DNA from 4 places in the Bradyrhizobium sp. SZCCHNS1050 genome. Region 1 is predicted to be linked to each of the others. Evidence: predicted binding sites of a transcription regulator. Region 1 holds the regulator's gene; each other region holds the start of a gene.
The links. The regulator LexA, encoded in region 1, represses DNA repair genes until DNA is damaged. The targets are predictions, from matches to a motif close to TGTTCNNNNTGTGTTCNG.
Positions count from the first base shown of each region.

Region 2: a site for LexA is predicted at 3,239-3,256, ahead of QX094_RS12125 (YifB family Mg chelatase-like AAA ATPase). Genes of this name have one in related genera too.
Region 3: a site for LexA is predicted at 2,491-2,508, ahead of QX094_RS05190 (ribonuclease T2). Genes of this name have one in related genera too.
Region 4: a site for LexA is predicted at 2,704-2,721, ahead of uvrA (excinuclease ABC subunit UvrA). Genes of this name have one in related genera too.

Region 1 is NZ_JAUETR010000002.1:133,885-139,273, forward strand. It holds gene QX094_RS24985 (hypothetical protein) at 161-601, opposite strand; gene lexA (transcriptional repressor LexA) at 876-1,574, opposite strand; gene glp (gephyrin-like molybdotransferase Glp) at 1,780-2,991, opposite strand; gene QX094_RS25000 (alpha/beta hydrolase) at 3,123-3,824, opposite strand; gene QX094_RS25005 (hypothetical protein) at 3,823-4,086, shown strand; gene QX094_RS25010 (hypothetical protein) at 4,113-4,481, opposite strand; gene QX094_RS25015 (HAD family phosphatase) at 4,940-5,389, opposite strand, start outside.
Region 2 is NZ_JAUETR010000001.1:2,667,208-2,672,596, forward strand. It holds gene QX094_RS12110 (DNA translocase FtsK) at 1-1,022, shown strand, start outside; gene QX094_RS12115 (outer membrane lipoprotein carrier protein LolA) at 1,219-1,980, shown strand; gene QX094_RS12120 (DUF2336 domain-containing protein) at 2,000-3,070, opposite strand; gene QX094_RS12125 (YifB family Mg chelatase-like AAA ATPase) at 3,304-4,842, shown strand; gene QX094_RS12130 (hypothetical protein) at 4,946-5,389, shown strand, end outside.
Region 3 is NZ_JAUETR010000001.1:1,102,726-1,108,114, forward strand. It holds gene QX094_RS05170 (NAD(P)H-quinone oxidoreductase) at 1-799, shown strand, start outside; gene QX094_RS05175 (DUF3617 domain-containing protein) at 846-1,394, opposite strand; gene QX094_RS05180 (hypothetical protein) at 1,478-1,783, opposite strand; gene QX094_RS05185 (hypothetical protein) at 1,952-2,416, shown strand; gene QX094_RS05190 (ribonuclease T2) at 2,549-3,253, shown strand; gene QX094_RS05195 (23S rRNA (adenine(2030)-N(6))-methyltransferase RlmJ) at 3,375-4,235, shown strand; gene QX094_RS05200 (cold-shock protein) at 4,488-4,703, shown strand; gene QX094_RS05205 (porin family protein) at 4,960-5,389, opposite strand, start outside.
Region 4 is NZ_JAUETR010000002.1:245,668-251,056, reverse strand. It holds gene QX094_RS25560 (outer membrane protein) at 1-645, shown strand, start outside; gene QX094_RS25555 (outer membrane protein) at 858-1,598, shown strand; gene QX094_RS25550 (porin family protein) at 1,892-2,536, shown strand; gene uvrA (excinuclease ABC subunit UvrA) at 2,813-5,389, shown strand, end outside.

The sequences.
Region 1 (5,389 bases):
GGCTCCCCCGGCACATCATGCCGGCCGAGGGATGTCGTTCCTATCCGATGCGATGCCGGGGCGTGAGGTTCGCCCGAGAGGACTTTGCGCTTGCAGAACCCAAATCTCCCACGGTCGAAAGCTCGCTCACGACCGAGAGAAATGCCGATGCGGAGACCCCTCAGGTGATGCTGATGCGGCGAATCGGTGTGGCCTGCGAAGGCGGCACGTCCTCGGCGATGTCCGGGCGTCGCTCCGCCGGCTGCTTGCTGACCGGCAATTGCAGCACGGTGACGCGCTGGCCCTCGCAGAGCTGGGTCACCAGCACGTGGCGGCCATCGGCGAATTCGATCGCGTCGTGATGGCGATCGGGAATGTGAGTCTCGATGCTGTTGAACTTTGCGACGCGCTCGCGGATCGTCCGGGTCCAGAGCCAGCGGCTGTCGTAGCGGACGTCCTCGGCGAAGGCCAACTCGGTGCCGGGCAGCATGCAGACTGCGACGGTCGGCTCGCTCTCCAGCGCGAAGCCGCGGGTGGCGGTGCCACGGAAGGTCATCGAGATCAACGTCTCGCCGACCTTGGCGGGACGGGACGCAACCGCATGGAGGCTGTAGTCACACATCGGATCGCTCCTCGTTGAGAGATAGCCGACCCACGCTCCCCCCGGACAGGCGCAGGCCTCTATCAGAGTGGACATCGATGGTGATGTTAGCGCGCGCTTCGCGGCAATTCTGCGCTGATCTGCATCGCGTGTGCCCGCGGCCGATCACAAGCGTTTGAGCATGCCGCGCTGCACATCATGAGGTGCATTCGCGCGTGACGTATTTTGCTGGGCAGCCTCCGATCGGCGGCGAAAGCGCGTGCGCCCGCCGCCCATCGACCGATCCCATTCGCGATCAGTACTTGCGGTACAGCCCGACCAGCTTGCCTTGGATCTTCACCCGGTTCGGCGGCAGGATGCGTACCTCGTAGGCGGTGTTGGCCGGCTCCAGCGCGATCGATGCGCCGCGGCGGCGGAAGCGCTTCAGCGTCGCTTCCTCATCGTCGATCAGCGCCACCACGATGTCGCCGGTGTCGGCGGTCTCGTTGCGCTGGATCAGCGCCATGTCGCCGTCGAGGATGCCGGCATCGACCATGGAGTCGCCGCGTACCTCGAGCGCGTAGTGATCGCCGTTACCGAGCATGTCGGCAGGCACGCTGATGGTGTGGCTGCGGGTCTGCAGCGCCTCGATCGGGGTACCGGCGGCGATGCGGCCCATCACCGGCACTGCGACGGGGCGCTCGCCATCGTCCAGCGCGGGAGTGCTGGTGCGCACCTTGCCGAGATTGCCCTCGATCACCGATGGGGTGAAGCCGCGGCGGTTGTTGGCGGCCTGTGACAGCTCGGGCAGCTTGATCACCTCGATCGCGCGGGCGCGATTGGGCAGCCGGCGGATGAAGCCGCGCTCCTCGAGCGCCGTGATCAGGCGATGAATGCCGGACTTCGAGCGCAGATCGAGCGCATCCTTCATCTCGTCGAAGGACGGCGGCACGCCGGCTTCCTTGAGCCGCTCGTTGATGAACCGCAGAAGTTCGTACTGTTTGCGCGTCAGCATCTCGACCTGGTCCCCGGTTTGTTGTCGTCCGAGTCCAGGAGCTGCGCCTCGCGCACAAACCGGCTGAGAGCGCCCTGGAGTCGGACCGTCATCGCGTCGCCCGCAACATACTAAAAACAAATCATGAACGGACACTATATGTTCGATGTGTGTTCCGCAATCCTAAAAATATGATGAACAGACCGGGCTTTACCGGGGAAGCGGCTCAGTTCGGCAGGCGCAGGATCTCGCACGGGCTGCCGGCAGGCGCCTTCGGAGCAAACGCCGGCCGGATCACCACCGCCTGCGAGAGCGCGAGATTCCCAAGCAGCGACGAATCCTGCTGGCTCACCGGGGTCGCAACCAGCGTGCCGTCGGCGCGCTCTTCGAGCCGCGCCCGCAGATAGTCCTCGCGCGAATCGTTCGGCCCGAGCTCGCGGCCGAGCAGGGCGGTCTCGCGCGGCATCACGGCCTCGTCGCGGCCGAGCAGCCGCCGAATCAGCGGCACCAGGAACAGGAGGGCGCAGACATAGGACGACACCGGATTGCCGGGCAGTCCGATCACCCTGACGTCGCCGAGCCGTCCGTGCATCATCGGCTTGCCCGGCCGCATCGCGATCTTCCAGAACGCCATCTCGACGCCCTCGGCTTCGAGCGCCTGCTTGACCAGGTCGTGATCGCCGACCGAGGCGCCGCCGGTCGTGATCAAGATGTCGGCCTTGGCCTCTCGGGCCCGGCGGATGCCGGCGATCGTCGCCTCCATCGTATCCGCGGCGATGCCGAGATCGATCGGGGTCCCGCCCTCGTTGCGCACCAGCGCCCGCAAGGCGTAGCCGTTGGAATAGACGATCTGGCCCGGGCCGGGCGTCGAGCCCGGCATCACCAGCTCGTCGCCGGTGGCGAGCAGCGCCACCTTCGGCCGGCGCCGCACCGGCAGCGCCGGATGATTCATGCTGGCCGCCAGCGACAGGTCGCGGTCGCTGAGCCGGCGCCCGGACTTCAGCAGCACCATGCCCTGGTGAAAGTCGACGCCCGCCGGCCGGATATGCCGGCCCTTGATCGCGGCCTCGGTGATCACGACGTGGCCATCTTCGGCGATTGTGTCCTCCTGGATCACCACCGCGTCCGCGCCCTCCGGAACAACGCCACCGGTGAAGATCCGCGCCGCCTCGCCGGGTCCAACCACGCGATCGAACGGCCGCCCTGCCGCAACCTCGCCGATGATCTTCAGCCGCGCCTTGGCCTGGGCGGCGTCCGCCGCGCGCACGGCATAGCCGTCCATTGCCGACATCGCCTCGGGCGGCTGCGTCCGCAGCGCCGCGATGTCCCGCGCCAGGATGCGGTGAAACGCTTCGTCCAGCCCGACCTGCTCCTCGGCCAGCGGTTCGGCGCCGGCGAGCACGGCGGACAACGCATCAGACACCGGCATCAGGGCCATGAGAGTTCCTTCGGACGGAGACGGCAGATCGAATGAATCGCCTTCTAACCGAACGCGCACGGCGCGGCCAAGGGCCTAGGCCGCTCCCTGCGTTCTGACCGTCTGCTGTGGGCCGTTTCCGGGCCGCTGCCTCACGATCGCGCGAGAAAGTCCGCAATCAACCGCATGACCTCCTGCGGACGTTCCAGGCTCGGCAGGTGCGCCGTTCCGGCCAGCTCATGTCCTGACCCGTTCGGCATTGTTGCGGCGAGCAGCCTGCTTCGCTGCTGGATGTGAGGAAAGTCCAAGTCCCCCCGGATGACGAGCGATGGCGCGACGATCTCCGCGAGGCGTGGGAAGGCTGGTGCCACATCGAGAGTCGCGCCGGTTGGCGGCGCGCGGAGTGCGGCGGCGTTCTTCTTCAGGAACGTCTCGCGCGGCTCGCCGGAGATGCGTCCCTCGCGCTGCAAGGGACCGTCGACCCACAGATGCGCCTTGATAGCGCTGACCCGATCCCAATCCTGTGCGGCCTCGGCAGCGGCCAACGACGCCGTTAGCGCCTTGATCTCCGGTGGATAGACCGGCTCCGGCGCGCCGCTGATCGAAGGTGCGATCAGCACCAGCGATGCCATACGTGACGGATGGCGAAGCGCGAAGTCGAGCGCGATGCGGCCTCCTTGCGAGCAGGCAATCAGCGTCGCCGGCCGCGCCGGCGCGAGCGCGTCGACGACGGCGAGCAGGTCCTCGACCGGAGAATGAGCTTCCTCATAGGCGACCGTCTCACCAAATCCGCGCCGGTCATAGGCGATCGTCATATGCGTTGCCGCGACGCCCTCGATCTGCACGCGCCACATGGACGAGCATTGGACCGTGGACCAGCCGATCTACGATCCCAGCACGATCGACTGCCCGGTTCTCGTGCTCGCGACGGAATGGGATGTGGATGTCCGCTTCGGGATGGCGCACGACCTGTTCGTTCGCCTCGTGAGCGCGCCATACAAGCGCCTGGTCGAGATCGGGCAGGGCACGCACATGATCCTGATGGAGCGGAATCGACGGCAGGCGTTCGACGTGGTGATCGGATTTCTCAACGAGCGCGTCGTGCCGGCGCGTTGATCGTCGCGCGGACGACCTGCACCGCGTCAGAGCGGATGCCGAATCCAGACATTCGGCTCGACATAGGCGGCACGGTCGTGCTCGACCGACGCGAGCACGGGCACGAGAGCACCGGGGACCTCGATCTCGCCCGAGCTGTCGAAGGTCACGCCGGTCCATTGCGACCAATCGGCGAGCGTGCCGACGATGGTCATCGAGCACGGCGCGATCTTGACGATCTCGCCGCCGATGCCGATGCGCTTAGGCGCCGGCTCGTCTGCGGCCAGCGGATGTGGCGGGAGACGGGCCGGATGGCGCCGTTGCCGGCGGTCGCATTTAGGATTCGCTTTTTCGGAAAAAGCTGCTATGCTGATTTGGTCCCGTGCTCGACAGGAGGGGCGCTTCGCGATCGTCACGGACGTGGAGCGCGGGATGCGGTGGCCGCGACGTGTCGCAGCGTGCCCTGATGGCGCGCGGACGAACGGCATGGCGCGGACGTGAAGTCGCGTGGTCCTGGCATCCCGAAGCTGATGCCAAGCCGAAGGGTGCTGATGATCCCGTCGGCGACGGTGGCCAACAAGCCGGGCACCGGGGAGATCGCGTATAAGCGTGAAGACCATCGCGCAGGGAATGCCGGATGTCGGCTGGACCTGTGGTGACTGCCGCCTGCTTTTTTTCTGCAGGCGGGCCATGGGTTGCGGCCTGCAGCCCGGCATTCCCTGCGCCCTCCGATTGGAGGAGGGTGAAATGAGAGCAGCAAAGCTCGGGCACATCGTGTCGCGAGAACAATTTTGCACGAGTGGGCACCGTCATTGCGAGCGCAGCCTTTCAGAACGTCACGCCGCTGGCCATGACGCACCCTTGCGCGACGCGATCAGATCCCGAGCGCCTCCAGCGCCGCGGCGATGTCGGCCGTCGAGCGCACCAGCACCGCCTGCAGCCCGCTCGTTCGCGCGCCGTCGATGTTTTCAGCGAGATCGTCGAAGAAAACGATCCGCTCGGCCGGCGCGCCGATCGCCCGCACCACGTGATCATACGCCTCGGCATCCGGCTTTCGCAGGCCGATCGACGACGACAGGAAGATCTCGCGAAAGTGACCAAGCAGGTCGGCATAGCGCGGCGAGAAGTGATCGATGTGCGGCTGGTTGGTGTTGGAGAAGGCATAGAGCGGCAGTCTCGAAGCCGCGCGTGCGAGCAGCGGGGCGATGCCCGGCATCGGGCCGACGAAGATCGCGTTCCAGCCGTCGAGAAACTGCGCGTCGGTGATGTCGATGCCGAGTTGCCGGCGCAGGTTGGCGAAGAACGCGGCATCGGAGACGGTGCC
Region 2 (5,389 bases), on a different contig from region 1:
ACACCATGATCCTGAGCCTGGTCTATCGCCTCAGGCCCGACCAGTGCCGGCTGATCATGGTCGACCCGAAGATGCTCGAACTGTCGGTCTATGACGGCATCCCGCATCTCCTCACGCCGGTCGTGACCGATCCGAAGAAGGCCGTCGTCGCGCTGAAATGGGCCGTGCGCGAGATGGAGGAGCGCTACAAGAAGATGGCCAAGCTCGGCGTGCGCAACATCGACGGCTACAACGCCCGCCTGGGCGAAGCGCGCGCCAAGGGCGAGGAGCTGACGCGCACCGTCCATACCGGCTTCGACAAGGAGACCGGCAAGGCGATCTACGAGGAAGAGAAGCTCGACCTCGATCCCCTGCCCTACATCGTCATCATCGTCGACGAGATGGCCGACCTGATGATGGTCGCCGGCAAGGACATCGAGGGCACGGTGCAGCGCCTCGCGCAGATGGCGCGTGCCGCCGGCCTGCACGTCATCCTGGCAACGCAGCGCCCGTCGGTCGACGTCATCACCGGCACCATCAAGGCGAACTTCCCGACCCGCATCTCCTTCCAGGTCACGTCCAAGATCGACAGCCGCACCATTCTCGGCGAGATGGGCGCCGAGCAACTGCTCGGCCAGGGCGACATGCTCTACATGGCCGGCGGCGGCCGCATCAGCCGCGTACACGGCCCGTTCTGCTCCGACGAGGAGGTCGAGAAGGTCGTCAAGCATCTCAAGGCACAGGGCTCGCCGGAATATCTCGAGGCGGTCACCGCCGAGGAGCCGAGCGAGGAGGATGGCGCCGTGTTCGATGCCACCGGCATGGGCGGCGGTGGCGGCGGCGACGACCTGTTCTCCCAGGCGGTCGCCGTGGTCAAGCGCGACCGCAAGGCCTCCACCAGCTACATTCAACGCCGGCTGCAGATCGGCTATAACAAGGCCGCTTCGCTGATGGAGCGGATGGAACAGGAAGGCATCGTCGGCCAGGCCAACCACGCCGGCAAGCGCGAGATCCTGGTGCCCGAGGAGGAAGGCGGGTTCTGACGGCCCCGATGGCCGCAGAAACGCCGCTTCGGTGCCCGATCTTCACGCGATTACGATCACGCTGCCCGGCCGAACCGGGATAGAACGCGTAAAACCTCAGGACGTCGTTTTGAAAAGCTCCTTGTTGAACAGCACGTTTTCGTATCACGCAGCTTGGCGCGGGCGCCGGATCGGCGCTTGGCTGGTCGCCTGCGCCGTGACGATATGCTCTGTCGCCGGTGCGTCCGGTCACGCCGCCGCGCAGGGCACGCCGGCTCCGAAATCAGGCCCGAAGAGCGGCTCCCAGCTCAGCGCCTCCGACCAGCAGCGGGCCGGCCAGAGCCCCTCGACCACCCAGACGGCCCCGCCCAACCCGGTCATTCCCGATCCCCGGCGCAACGTGCCGGCCAGCATCTTCACCTCGTTCGACGCCAACCAGAAGGCGCAGGCGGCCAAGGTCAGCGCCTATCTGTCGTCGCTGCAGACCCTGGTCGGGAACTTCGTCCAGGTCGGCCCGGACGGCAGCAAGACCAAGGGCGATTTCTACATCCAGAAGCCCGGCAAGGTCCGCTTCGAATACGAGCCGCCGACGCCGATCGACATCATCGCCGACGGCTCTTCCTTGGTGGTGCGCGACCGCAAGCTCGCGACCCAGGACGTCTATCCGCTGTCGCAGACGCCGCTGCGTTATCTGCTGTCCGACCGCATCGACCTGTTGAAGGACACCAACGTGATCGCGGTCGCCGCCGACGACCTCTACGTCACGATCACGATCGAGGAGAAGCAGGCCCTGATCGGGACCAGCCGGCTGATGCTGATGCTCGGCGCCAAGGACGGCCAGCTCAAGCAGTGGACCGTGACCGATCCGCAGGGCTACGACACCACGATTGCCGTCTACAATCTGGATACGACCAAGAAGCTCGATCCGGCGATGTTCAAGATCGACTTCACGGCCTATCCGAGCACGCCGCCGGGCTGACGCCGCTTCTCGCGCTCGCTCAGCGCGATTCGAGCCCGCGCACCTTCCATTGCGCTTCTGACAGTGCGAGCTTCTCGAAGCGCTTGCGCGCCTCCTCGAGGTCATCGGCCGGAAGCGCGTCGCAGCCGGGCCGGTCGCGCAGGATCATCGACGTCGTCGCCCAGCTGAGCCGCGCGGCCTTGCAGGCCAGCAGCAGGTCCGTGATGCGGTCCTCCTCCAGCAGCGATTCGATCGTCTCGATGGTGACGACGCAGAGCAGCGCCAGCGCTGCGATCACGGCAGGGAAATCGCCGGTGGCGCAGAAGCGGTTGACGGCGGAGTCGCCGAGCTTGCCGGTCCGGCTGAGGGCGGCAACCTCGGCCTTGACCTGCTGATAATCCCAGATCGCGCGCATTGCCGCGCCGGGCGAGCGGGTCGGCGTCGCCTGCAGGGTGGCGCGGGTCGCCGGCGGCGCGGCCTTGATGAAGCGGGCGCGGGCGCCCTCGCTGGCCGCGGCGACGAAGGCCCGCGACAGCTTGGCCGGCAGGTCGGTGCGCAGCGCCAGCTTCTCGGCGAGATCCTCGTCGCGCTCGGCGATCTTGAACAGGCTGCGATAGCCGTCCTCGGACAGCCGGGCGGAAAGATTCTGCGCCAGCGCCATGCGCACCGCCGGAAAGCCGCGCGCGATCAGCTGCGTCGTGAGGCTGTCGCCGATGCCCCTGCGGCTGGCGATCGCGACGAGATGCGCCGGGCTGCCGGTGCGGATGAACTCGGCGAGATCGCGCTCGGTCAGCACCGCCGCCTTGGCCAGCATCGGCCCGGCGACGCGCAATTCGGGGTGAACGGCGAGCATCCGCGCCGTCGCGTAAGGCGCGCGCTCGACGCCGGCGAGCGCCATGCTCAGCTCGGCGAGCAACTCGGTCGCGACCTGCGGCATCAGCCGGGCGAACATCTGATCGTAGAGATCGAGCTGCTCGGCGGACGCCGGCCGCGGACCGGCCAGGAACAGGCTGGTGGTCCGGCGCAGCATGTCGGTGGCGAGCTCGGACACCGTCCGCGCATCACCGGCGGGCGTCTTGGCGGTCGGAGCTGCCGCAGGCGCTGGAGGCATCGCACGTCCCTCGTTGGGCGCCTCCCTCGGCTGTGACGGAGGCGCGGGTCGATCATCAATTGAGGAAGAATGCGAAGGCCGGACTAAAGGGGCGTTAAGCGCAGCGGGCGGAGCTGAAACCCCACGCGGCTGTCGTTAATGGATTGCGGCAGAGCGCGGCAACAACGATGTTCCCGTATTGTTCTTGCGAACGATGCCGGCTTCCGCTAGCCTCCTTGTCCGGGAGGGGCATCATGGTCCAGCGCGTTTCCACCGTCGCCTTCGAGGGGATCGAGGCCCGCGCGGTCGACGTGCAGGTCCAGGTCGCGCCGGGGCTGCCGGCGTTTGCGATCGTCGGATTGCCGGACAAGGCCGTGTCCGAGGCGCGCGAGCGGGTCCGTTCGGCGCTGATCGCTTCGGGCCTGGCGCTGCCGGCGCGGCGCATCACCGTCAACCTGGCGCCAGCCGACGTGCCCAAGGAAGGCAGCCATTACGATCTGCCGATCGCGCTCGGCCTGATGGCCGCGATCGGGGCCATTCCGCCGGATGCGCTCGGCGGCTTCACGGTGCTCGGCGAGCTCGGACTCGACGGCTCGATCGCGCCGGTTGCTGGCGTGCTGCCGGCGGCGATCGGCGCCAATGCGCGCGAGGAAGGATTGATCTGCCCGGCCGCCTGCGGCGCCGAGGCGGCGTGGGCGAGCCCGGACCTGCAGATCATCGCGGCGAGCTCGCTGATCCAGATCGCCAACCATTTCAAGGGCACGCAGGTGCTGTCGCGGCCGCAGCCGAAGATCCAGGAGGCACCCGCCAGTCTGCTCGATCTGCGCGACATCAAGGGCCAGGAGAGCGGCAAGCGCGCGCTCGAGATCGCGGCCGCCGGCGGGCATCATCTGCTGATGATCGGCTCGCCCGGCGCCGGCAAGTCGATGCTGGCGGCGCGGCTGCCCTCGATCCTGCCGCCGCTGTCGCCGGCGGAGCTCTTGGAAGTCTCGATGATCGCCTCGGTCGCCGGCGAGATCGAGGGCGGCGCGCTGACGTCGCGACGGCCGTTCCGCAGCCCGCATCATTCCGCGAGCATGGCGGCGCTGACCGGCGGCGGCCTGCGCGCCCGCCCCGGCGAGATCTCGCTGGCGCATCAGGGCGTGCTGTTCCTCGACGAGCTGCCGGAGTTCGATCCGCGCGTGCTGGATTCGCTGCGCCAGCCGCTGGAGAATGGCGAGGTCTCGATCTCGCGCGCCAACCACCGCGTCACCTACCCTGCCCGCTTCATGCTGGTCGCGGCGATGAATCCGTGCCGCTGCGGCAACGCCTTCGAGCCCGGCTACGCCTGCAAGCGCGGCCGCATCGACCGCTGCACCGCCGACTACCAGATGCGCATCTCCGGCCCGCTGATGGACCGCATCGACCTGCGCATCGAGGTCCCCGCCGTCACCGCCGCCGACCTCATCCTGCCGCCCGCCAAGGAAGGCTCGGCCGAGGTCGCCGCCCGCGTCGCCGCTGCACGCGACCTGCAGCGCGAGCGCTATGCCAAGGCCGGCCTGCCACACATCCGGACCAACGCCGAGGCCCCCGCCGCCGTGCTCGACGAGGTCGCCAGGCTGGATGCGCCCGGCCAGAAGCTGCTGCGCGAAGCCGCCGAGACGATGCGGCTGTCCGCCCGCGGCTATCACCGCGTGCTGCGCGTGGCGCGGACGCTCGCCGATCTCGACCACACTGATGCGATCGGCCGGCTGCATCTGGCCGAGGCGCTGTCGTATCGCGCGCTGGCGGAGGACAATCGCCACGCGGCGTAAGGGCGCCCCCTCCCCCTCAACACTCTGGTAACGACTTCTCTTTACGCTCCGACAACCATAAGGCCCGCGTTCCGTCATTAGGCCTGCCCCGTCGGTGCGTATCATGTTGCGTTTCAAGGTCCTTGTCTCGGCCGTGCCGCTGATCGCGGCCGCAGTCATCGCCAGACTCGAATTGGCGCCCTCCCCGCAGCCCTGCATTGCCGTCGGCGCCGACAGCATCTCGCGCGGCTCGGCGCCGTTTACCGCCGATCTCCATGTCGACTTCACCGATGACCCGGCGCTCGCCACTATCAGCGTGGCGCTGGCCGACAGTCCGGAGACGGCCGATTTCGTCGTGGTCGACGATGTGCTCGCCAAGGAGGATCGTGGCTGCGGCATGACTGCCGCGACCGCGGTCGTCGCGATCGCCGCCGATCCGCATCCTGACGTGCCCCGAATCCATCTCGCCAAGGACAGCGCAGCAGATGCTCACGCCGACGATCGCATCCACGTCCGCTCCAGCCACGCCACGGCGCGAGACGCCGCCGCGCTCATCGTCTCGGCCCGC
Region 3 (5,389 bases), on a different contig from region 1:
GGGATTGGAAGCCTCGGGGCGCATCGTGGCCTGCGGCGCCAACGTATCCCCGGAACGGCTGGGTAGAGCGGTGATCGCACTGACCGACGGCGGTTCATACGCGCAATACGTCGCCACCGACCAGCATCTTGCACTGGACTTGCCGAGCGGCCTCGACTTGATCCAAGGCGCCGGCCTGCCCGAGGCGCTGTTCACGACCTGGTTCAACTTCTTCGAGCTGATGCGCATGGCGCCCGGCGAGACGGCCCTGATTCATGGCGGAAGCAGCGGCGTCGGCACGATCGCGATCCAGCTCCTGCGCGAGCTGGGTCATCCCGTCATTGCCACCGCCGGCACCGCAGAGAAGCGCGCCCTGGCACTCGGGCTCGGCTGCAGCGCCGTGTTCGACTATGCCGATCCCGATCTCGCCGAGCAGATCCGCGCGGCGACGGGGACGCGCGGCGTCGACTGCATCCTCGACACCTCCGCCGGCGCTCACATCGCGCAGGACCTTGCGGCGCTCGCGACGGGCGGACGGATCGCCCTGCTCTCGGCCGGACATGGCAAGGAGCTGGCGGTGCCGCTGCGCAGCCTGATGGCGCGCCGGGCCAGCATCACCGGCGCATTCCTGCGGTCGACGTCACTCGATATCAAACGCCGCCTCGCAAGCAAGCTGCGGCAGCGCATCTCGCCCCTGCTCGGAACGGCCATTCGGCCGCACATCGACAGCACCTATCGCCTGTCCGAGGCAGCCGATGCGCACGAACGCATGGAGACGAGCCGACACATCGGGAAGATCGTGCTTCGCGTCCGCGGATGAACGCCAACCCACGTCTCTGCACCCGCCACACGCAACGAGCGCCCGCCTACTGCTTCACGCCCGGGATCAGGGCCTTCAGCTTGGCCATGTCCTTGACGTTCATCTTCATGCCGCCGGGCATCACGATGTCCCCGGGCTTCTGGTCGGGCTTGCAGGCGCCGAGCCATTTGGCCTCGATCGTCATCGCGGTGTCCTTCACCCCGGTGCCGGCGGCGCCGCCCGTGACGCGCGACATCGTCTTCACCGTATAGGCCGAGTTGAAGTCGCCGGTGATGTCGGCATGCGACGTCGTATTGATGCCGCCGAAATTGCAGACCGAATCGGAGACGTAGCCGGTCGCGGTCTTCTGGATGTCCTGCTTGGAGCAGACCTGCTGCGCCATCGGCGAGGCGAAGTTGTTCATCTCCTTGTCGGTGGCCGCGTCGGTGCAGTGCTGCATCGTCGCCTCCGGCAGCTGACCGCCGGATCTGATCATCTTCAGCTCCCACAGGCCGGCCTTGCGCACCGGCAGGTCGACGGCCCGTGCCTCATGGCTCGCGGTCACGCCCAGGAGGCAGCAGGCCAACAGCCCAATTGCGATGCGTGTGCAGGTCATATGCCCCGTTCCGGCTCGTTGATCGATGCCGGAGCGAATGCCGCAGAAAAGTGGCAATTGGGAGAACGGCAGTTGATGGAAGGTCAGTACAGCGTCCGCAGCGGCCGCTGCGCCGAGCCATAGGGTACCCAGCGGCAGGCGAACGAAACGTAGCCACCGTAGCGCGCATCGACGGCGCGGAACTTCGCGACCTTGCCGTAGGAGGCGCAATGATCGACCGCGAGCTGGCGCGCATCCGTGGTCTGGGCCAGCTGGAAGGCGATGATGCCGCCGGTGTCGTTGCCCTTGAAGGGCGGCACCACGTCGGCCTGGGCGGATGCCGCAACCAGCACCATCCCAGCGGCCACGAGGCCTGCAGTCTTCACGAATCCGGCCATCAGCGTCCGCATTGCATTCTCCTCGATCTGGCCCGCCATTCTAAAGGTCCTGTCCGGTCAAGAAAAGAACACCGGCCTCGCGTTAACAGGACTAATCGTGGAGTGTTGCCGCGTTGCACTTGACCTCCTGTGGCCGCCGCGGCACGGTCCACGCTCCCGGATCAGCCTTGCGGACGGCCCATGCGCGACTTCAGCTCACCTTTCAAGATGTTCGGCGCCGCCTGTGGCGCGCTGCTTGCCGCCATCGTCGCCACCGCCCCGGCTCAGGCCGCCAACCCGCTCGAGATGAACTTCTGGTTGTCCGGTCCGAAATATGAAGGCCGGGTCGCGCCTTGCGAGGCGGCCATTCCGACCATCGTCTCGCGATTCCAGGACAAGGAGAGCACCTTCTGGAATTCCTCGCTGACGATCACCGGCGTCGCCAATGTCCATGAGATCGCCTTCCGGCCCTGGCAGTCCGACAACATTCCGCGTCGCTTCTGCACCGGCAGCGTGATGATCAGCGACGGCAAGGCGCGCACCGTCAACTTCTCGATCATCGAGGATGGCGGCTTCGCCGGCTATGACCAGGGCGTCGAGTTCTGCGTCGTCGGCCTCGATCGCAACTGGGCCTTCAATCCGGCCTGCCGCGCCGCCAAGCCCTGATTTGCCTTTCCCGGCGTATCGGCCGCTCGCGCGGGCGGCCGGCTGACGAATGGCTGCCTTGGGGCAGCCATTTTTGTTCTTGAAATGTTCCCGTGTGCTGGTAGGCTCCTGGCATTTTCCGGGGAGTACGCCATGTTCGATTGCCTGTGCCGACCTGCCGTCCTGTTGTCCAGAACGATCGCCTGCTTTGCCCTCTTGCTCGGTGTGCTCACGGCTGGCGCCGCCGAGGCGCAGGACCGCCGCCAGAATGCGCCGGGCGCGTTCGACTTCTATGTTCTCTCGTTGTCGTGGTCGCCCTCGTACTGCGCCGAAGCCGAGGAGCGCGGCGGTCGCGGCAGCCGGTCCCAGCAATGCAGCGGCCGACCGTACTCGTTCGTCGTGCACGGGCTGTGGCCGCAATACGAGAACGGCTACCCCGAATATTGCGAGCAGCCGGCGCCGCGCCTGCCCCGCAACATCATGACCTCGATGCTCGACCTGATGCCGGCGCCGGGCCTGATCTACAACGAGTGGGACAAGCACGGCACCTGCGCCGGCGTGTCGGCGAAGGCCTATTTCGAAGCCATCCGCAAGGCCCGCGCCGCCATCAAGATCCCCCCGGAATTCCTCGATCTCGCGGAGGCCAAGACGGTGGCGCCGGCGGCGATCGAGGAGGCCTTCATCAAGGCCAACCCCAAGCTCACGACATCGGGCATTGCCGTCACCTGTAACCGCACCAGGCTGAGCGAGGTCCGGATCTGTCTGTCGAAGGATCTGGAGTTTCGCAACTGCGACGAGATCGACCGGCAGGCCTGCCGGCGCGACGAGGTCAACATGCCGCCGGTCCGCGGCGGCTAGCGGCTGCGAATCGGGCGACGCAGCGCGTCGGCCTGCGGCGGCGCTCATCCGCGGCTCTCCGGAGGGCGTCCGGCGCATCGACGGGGTACCCTTTTGACGCGGAACGGCGTAACCGGATGGCATGAACTACCGACATGCCTTCCACGCCGGCGGCTTCGCCGACGTCATCAAGCACATCGTGCTGACGCGCATCCTGGTCTACCTCCAGGAGAAGCCCGCCGCGTTCCGGGTGATCGACACCCATGCCGGCGCCGGCCTGTATGACCTCACCGGCGACGAGGCGACGCGCAGCGGCGAGTACCTCACCGGCATCGCCCGCGTGCTGCAGGCGCGGCTGTCGGATCAGGCCTATGCGCTGGTCCAGCCCTATCTGGATATCGTCCGATCGTTCAATCCCAAGGCCGAACTGGTCGCCTATCCCGGCTCGCCGCTGATCGCGCGCGCGCTGCTGCGGCCGCAGGACCGCATGACCCTGTGCGAGCTCGCGCCGATCCCCCGCAAGCAGTTGATCGATCAGTTGCGCCGCGACACCCAGGCCCGTGTCGTCGATCTCGACGGCTGGGTCGCCCTGCCCGCCTTCGTGCCGCCGAACGAGCGCCGGGGCGTGGTGCTGATCGATCCGGCGTTCGAGGCGAAGGATGAGTTCGAGCGGCTCGCCGATCGCTTCGCCGCGGCCTTCGCGAAGTGGACCACCGGTATCTACGTGCTGTGGTATCCCGCCAAGAGCCGGCGTGCGACGGAAGAGCTGAGCGATCGTGTCGCGGCGCTCGCAGCCGCGGCCAAGCCGCCGGGCAAGGTTCTGCGGATCGAGTTCAGTGTTGCGCCGCAGATCGAAGGCGAGGCGCTCACCTCGACCGGGCTGCTGATCGTCAACCCGCCCTGGACATTACATGACGAGCTGAAGCTCATCCTGCAGGAACTGCAGAAGCCCCTCGGCCAGGGCGGCGCGGCGCGCTTCCGACTCGAATTCCCCAAAGCTTGAAACGGCGACTGGTCGAAAAGCCGTAGTCAATCGGCGCGGAACCGTATTATTGTGTCCGATTGTAAGACTGGCTTTACGTTCCGCTTCCGCGAATGGTTGCGGCGGGGTGATCAAGGCCTAACAAGATCCGGCGATCCGGCGCGGCGAGCGCTGGGCGTTAAGGTGGCCAACGCTTTCCGATCAAAGTGATGTCCGGTCGGACGCTGCGCAGGGCGCGCAGTGGAGGAAGCATTGCGGGGGAGGAGTTTCCCGATGGCCATGACTGGGACGGTCAAGTTCTTCAACGGCGAACGCGGCTACGGCTTCATCAAGCCGGACGACGGTGGACGCGACGTGTTCGTGCACATCACGGCGGTGGAGCGCGCGGGCCTGAAGGACCTGACCGAAGGACAGCGGATCAGCTTCGAGGTCGAGCCGGACAAGAAGGGCAAGGGCCCGAAAGCGGTGAACCTGGTGCTGTCGTCTTAGGGCGAGCCCGCCTGGCGGTGGTGCACGCGCCGGCATGATTGCAGCCGGGCGCGCCTCGACGCCACCTCTTCGCTGGTTTGGAAGCTGTCGGCAGCGCCTGCTCGCGTGCACAGCATTGCCGGCTCGTACGTGCAGGCCGCGCGCAATGATGCACGCCTGCCAGATTGCACAGAGCGCTCCGACAAAAAAATCCCGGCCGCGCGAGCGGCCGGGAGGTTGTCGTTGGACGTTTCTTCTTCCTATTCCCTCGTTGCCATCAGAAGTGGAAGTTGATGCCTGCGCGCACAATTCCAAACCGATAGTCGTTCTTCGCCCCCGTGATCACGAAATTGCTGCTGTCGAGATCGACGTAGAGATACTCGATCTTGGCGGTCCAGTTCTGTGCCAGACCGAACTCGGTGCCGGCACCGAGCGTCCAGCCCACCGTGGTGTGCGATTCCGAAAGACCGAAGGTCTCGGCGCGCAGGCCGCCAAAGGCGAGGCCGCCGGTGCCGTAGAACAGGATGTTGTTGAAGGCGTAGCCGGCGCGGCCGCGCAATGTGCCGAACCACGGGTTCGAGAACTTCCACGGGGCGAAGGTGTCATTGGCGCCGGTCAGGTTGATGTCGCCCTCGGCGCCGAACACCCACGGGCCGTTCTGCCAATTGTAACCCGCGGTCAGGCCGCCGGTGAGACCGGACGGCTTG
Region 4 (5,389 bases), 110 kb from region 1:
TTCTACCTCGGCGTCAATGGCGGCGCGGACTGGAGCCACAATTGCTGGACGCTCAACCGCGTCGGCGGCGTGGCGGTCGCGCCGACCCAGTCCGAAGGCTGCCACAATGCCTCGAGCGGCCTCATCGGCGGCCAGGTCGGCTATCGCTGGCAGGCGGCGAGCTGGGTGTTCGGCGTCGAGGCCCAGGGCAACTGGACCGACCTGAAGTCGTCCAATGCGAGCACGGCTGCGCTGGCCGCGGGCATCACCAACACCACCAAGACCGATGCGATCGGCCTGTTCACCGGCCAGGTCGGCTACGCCTGGGGCAACGTGCTCTGGTACGTGAAGGGCGGCGCCGCCGTCACCCACAACAAATACACCGGCACGGCGAATGCGGCCGCGCCCTTCCCGGTCGGCACGCTGCTGGATTCCGCCAGTGAGACCCGCTGGGGCGGCACCGTCGGCACCGGCGTCGAGTTCGGCTTCGCGCCGAACTGGTCGGTCGCCGTCGAGTACGACCACCTGTTCATGGGCTCGCGCGACATCAGCTTCCCCGCCACCGCAACCGTGCTGTCGCGCGTCGACACCATCAAGCAGGACATCGATATGGCGACCGTCCGCGTGAACTATCGATTCGGGGCGCCGATGGGCACGCGCTACTGAAAAAAGCCGCCGCTCGCACGCATTCGGAAAGGCCGGCCGTCGCGCCGGCCTTTTTCGTGTCAACAGCCCGGCAGCGTCGCGGCGTTTTTGTGCTAAATATATGATATATAACGCTTTTTCATTTCTGTGGCGGGCGCGTTACAGCCTCTCCGGGATGCCCTGTGTATGACTTGCCCATCGCTTGTCATTCCAACCTCCCGGGGGAGAATTTGATGAAGAAGTTGCTTGTGATCACGACGGCGCTCGTCGGCATCGCATCCGCCACATCCGCGTCGGCGGCCGACATGGCGGCCCGCCCGTACACCAAGGCGCCGCCGATGGTCGCGCAGATCCTGAGCTGGTCGGGCCTCTACGCCGGCATCCAGGGCGGCGGCGGCTGGGGCACCAGCAAGGAGACCTTCCTCGGCCGCTTCAATGCGCCGGGCTTCCTGGGCACCCAGAACTACAACACCAATGGCGGCTTCGTCGGCGGCGTGGTCGGCTACAACTGGCAGGTCGACAACGTCGTGTTCGGCCTCGAAGGCGACTATCACTGGGCCGACATCAACGGCCGCTCCGCCGTGGTCAATGCCGGCGTCGGCGACACCTTCTTCACCAAGCTGACCAGCTTCGGCGACATCAAGGGCCGCCTCGGCTATGCCGCCGGTCCCGCCCTGTTCTTCGTCAGCGGCGGCGCCGCGGTGGGCCAGTTGCAGCATCGCTATGACGGCGTGCCCGGCAACGTCTTCAGCCAGAACACCACCCGCTGGGGCTATACGGTCGGCGCCGGCGCCGAATACATGTTCGCGCCGAACTGGTCGGCCAAGCTCGAGTACAACTATCTCGACTTCGGCAAGAGCACGATCCAGTACAGCGCTGCGGCGCTCAACCGCTCCGAGTGGAAGGACACCGTTCACACGGTCAAGGCCGGCCTCAGCTACCACTTCGGCGGCCCGGTCATCGCAAAGTACTGATGCCTGCAAACCGACAGGTTCCGAGAAGGGCCGGCGAAAGCCGGCCTTTTTTGTTGCCCTGATGCCACCTTGCCGGCTCGCCACACCCGGAACCAAGTAACTGAGCGACATAGGCTTTCTGGAACTTGGCCGTAAAAACGCGGTTTGGGCGCGAGTGTGTCTTCAGGGTGACGGTAATCCGTACGGAACCGGGCTATAGGAACCTCGTCAACTTGAACGGGTGAGTCTGTTTCGTGCGTAAGCTTATCGGTGCGATGCGGACTTCGAGGAATAAAAATAAACTGGAGACTGGAATGAAGAAGATCCTGCTCGCGACCGTGGCCTTGGCCGCCCTGGCCGCTCCCGCTGCCGCCGCTGATCTTGCCGCACGCCCGACCTACACCAAGGCCCCGGTTGCCGCGCCGGTGCTGACCTGGACCGGCTTCTACATCGGTGCCATGGGCGGCTACGCCAACGAGAATGCTGACTTCGCGGCCATGAAGGGCGGCTTCGCCGGCGGCACCGTCGGCTACAACTGGCAGCAGGGTGCTGTCGTGTTCGGCCTCGAGGCCGACGCCGCTTGGGCCGACATCAACGCAAACGTCGGCGCGCTCGGTGTCAACGCCGAGTCCAAGATCCGCGACTGGGGCACTGTCCGCGGCCGCATCGGCTACGCCTTCGGCCCGACCCTGCTGTACGCGACCGGTGGTTACGCCTGGGCCGACAACCGCATCTCGCTGACGGCCCCCGGCTTCGCCGCTGCCGACAGCAAGATCCACTCCGGCTGGACCGTCGGCGCTGGCGTCGAGTACATGTTCGCCCCGAACTGGTCGCTGAAGGGCGAGTACCTCTACAAGAGCTTCGGTGGCGAGAGCTACACCTTCACCGGCCTCGGCACGCTCACGACCGGCACCCTCAACGTGCATTCCGGTCAGGTCGGCATCAACTACCACTTCTAAGTTTTTGCCTCCGGGCCAACGCACACAGCCTCCGCTCTGCAAGAGCGGAGGCTTTTTCTTTGTGGGATCGTGCACAAAACAGGACGGAACCGGCAGCCTCCTGCCAGTCGCTGCCATTCCCTGAGCGCATTGTTGATGATTCGCTGACGGCACTGGAAATCCAGCTCCGTTCTTCCTACGTTCCGACCATACCTTTTCCCCCTGGCGTCCGATGGCCGGCTTCCGGCGAAACGCGCCTGCAACGATGGCGCGACTCTGCGCCGTGGGACGATCGTCATGGATGAAGTGCTCAAGGCCAAGCAGCGCGCGCAAGCCAACCAGTCGAGCCTGCGGGCCATCACCATCCGCGGCGCCCGCGAGCACAATCTGAAAAACATCGACGTCGAGATCCCGCGCGACAGGCTCGTCGTGTTCACCGGCCTGTCCGGCTCCGGCAAATCCTCGCTCGCCTTCGATACGATTTATGCCGAGGGCCAGCGCCGCTACGTCGAATCGCTGTCGGCGTATGCCCGCCAGTTCCTGGAGATGATGCAGAAGCCGGACGTCGACCAGATCGACGGCCTGTCGCCGGCGATCTCGATCGAGCAGAAGACGACCTCGAAGAACCCGCGCTCGACGGTCGGCACCGTCACCGAGATCTACGACTACATGCGCCTGCTGTGGGCGCGCGTCGGCGTGCCCTACTCCCCGGCGACCGGCCTGCCGATCGAAAGCCAGACCGTCTCGCAGATGGTCGACCGCGTGCTGGCGATGCCCGAGGGCACCCGCCTCTATCTGCTGGCGCCGGTCGTGCGCGGCCGCAAGGGCGAGTACAAGAAGGAGCTCGCCGAATATCTCAAGAAGGGCTTTCAGCGCGTCAAGATCGACGGCACCTTCCATGAGCTCGCCGAGGCGCCGACGCTCGACAAGAAGTTCCCGCACGATATCGACGTCGTCGTCGACCGCATCGTCGTGCGCCCCGACATCGGCCAGCGCCTCGCGGAGAGCTTCGAGACCGCGCTGAAGCTCGCCGAAGGCCTGGCCGTCATCGAGTTCGCGGACGCTCCCGCCTCGGCCGCGCCGGCGGAGGAGAAGGAAAAAAAGAAAACCGCAAAGATCCACGATAAGAGCGGGCCCGAGCGCATCCTGTTCTCGGAGAAGTTCGCCTGCCCGGTCTCCGGCTTCACGATCCCCGAGATCGAGCCGCGGCTGTTCTCGTTCAACAACCCCTACGGCGCCTGCCCGGAATGCGGCGGCCTGGGGGTCGAGCAGCACGTCGATGCCGACCTCGTCATTCCCGACAAGGACGTCACCCTGCGCAAGGGCGCGATCGCGCCCTGGGCCAAGTCGTCGTCGCCCTATTACCTGCAGACCCTGACCGCGCTCGGCAAGTTCTACAAGTTCACGCTGGACACCAAGTGGAAGGATCTGCCGAAGAAGACGCAGAACGCGCTGCTGCACGGCTCCGGCGACGACGAGATCAAGTTCACCTATGAGGACGGCGTCCGCGCCTACGACACCAAGAAGCCGTTCGAGGGCGTCATCACCAACATCGAGCGCCGCTTCCGCGAGACCGAGAGCGAGTGGGCGCGCGAGGAGCTCGGCAAGTACTTCAACGACGTGCCCTGCGCCGGCTGTAACGGCTACCGCCTGAAGCCCGAGGCGCTGTGCGTCAAGGTCGGCGGCAAGCACATCGGCGAGATCAGCGACCTCTCCGTCAAGGCGGCCGGCGAGTGGTTCGCCGAGGTGCCGAAGCAGCTCAATGCGCAGCAGACCGAGATCGCCACCCGCATCCTCAAGGAGATCCGCGACCGCCTCACCTTCCTGCTCGACGTCGGCCTCAACTACCTGACCCTGGCGCGCTCCTCCGGCACGCTGTCCGGCGGCGAGAGCCAGCGCATCCGCCTGGCGTCGCAGATCGGCTCGGGGCTAACCGGCGTGCTCTACGTGCTCGACGAGCCGTCGATCGGCCTGCACCAGCGCGACAATGCCCGCCTGCTCGACACGCTGAAGCGGCTGCGCGACCTCGGCAACACCGTCATCGTCGTCGAACATGACGAGGACGCAATTCGCCTCGCCGACTATGTGCTCGACATCGGTCCCGGCGCCGGCACCCATGGCGGCAACATCGTCGCCGAGGGCACGCCGGCCGAGATCATGCGCAATCCGGCGTCGCTGACCGGCAAATATCTCACCGGCGAACTCGAGGTGGAGGTGCCCGAGCGGCGGCCGCCGAACCATCGCCGCACCATCAAGGTCGTCAATGCCCGCGGCAACAATCTCAAGAACGTCTCGGCCGAGATCCCGCTCGGCCTGTTCACCGCGATCACAGGCGTGTCCGGCGGCGGCAAGTCGACGCTGCTGATCGACACGCTCTACAAGGCGATCGCGCGCAAGCTCAACGGCGCCAACGAGGCGGCGGCGCCGCACGACCGCATCGAGGGCCTGGAGCACATCGACAAGATCATCGACATCGACCAGTCGCCGATCGGCCGCACGCCGCGCTCCAACCCCGCGACCTATACCGGCGCGTTCACGCCGATCCGCGAATGGTTCGCCGGCCTGCCGGAATCCAAGGCGCGCGGCTACGAGCCCGGCCGGTTCTCCTTCAACGTCAAGGGCGGCCGCTGCGAGGCGTGCCAGGGCGACGGCGTCATCAAGATCGAGATGCACTTCCTGCCCGACGTCTACGTCACCTGCGACGTCTGCAAGGGCAAGCGCTACAACCGCGAGACGCTCGACGTGCTGTTCAAGGGCAAGTCGATCGCCGACGTGCTCGACATGACCGTCGAGGAGGCCGCCGAGTTCTTCAAGGCGGTGCCGCGCGTACGCGACACGTTCGAGACCCTGCGCCGCGTCGGCCTCGACTACATC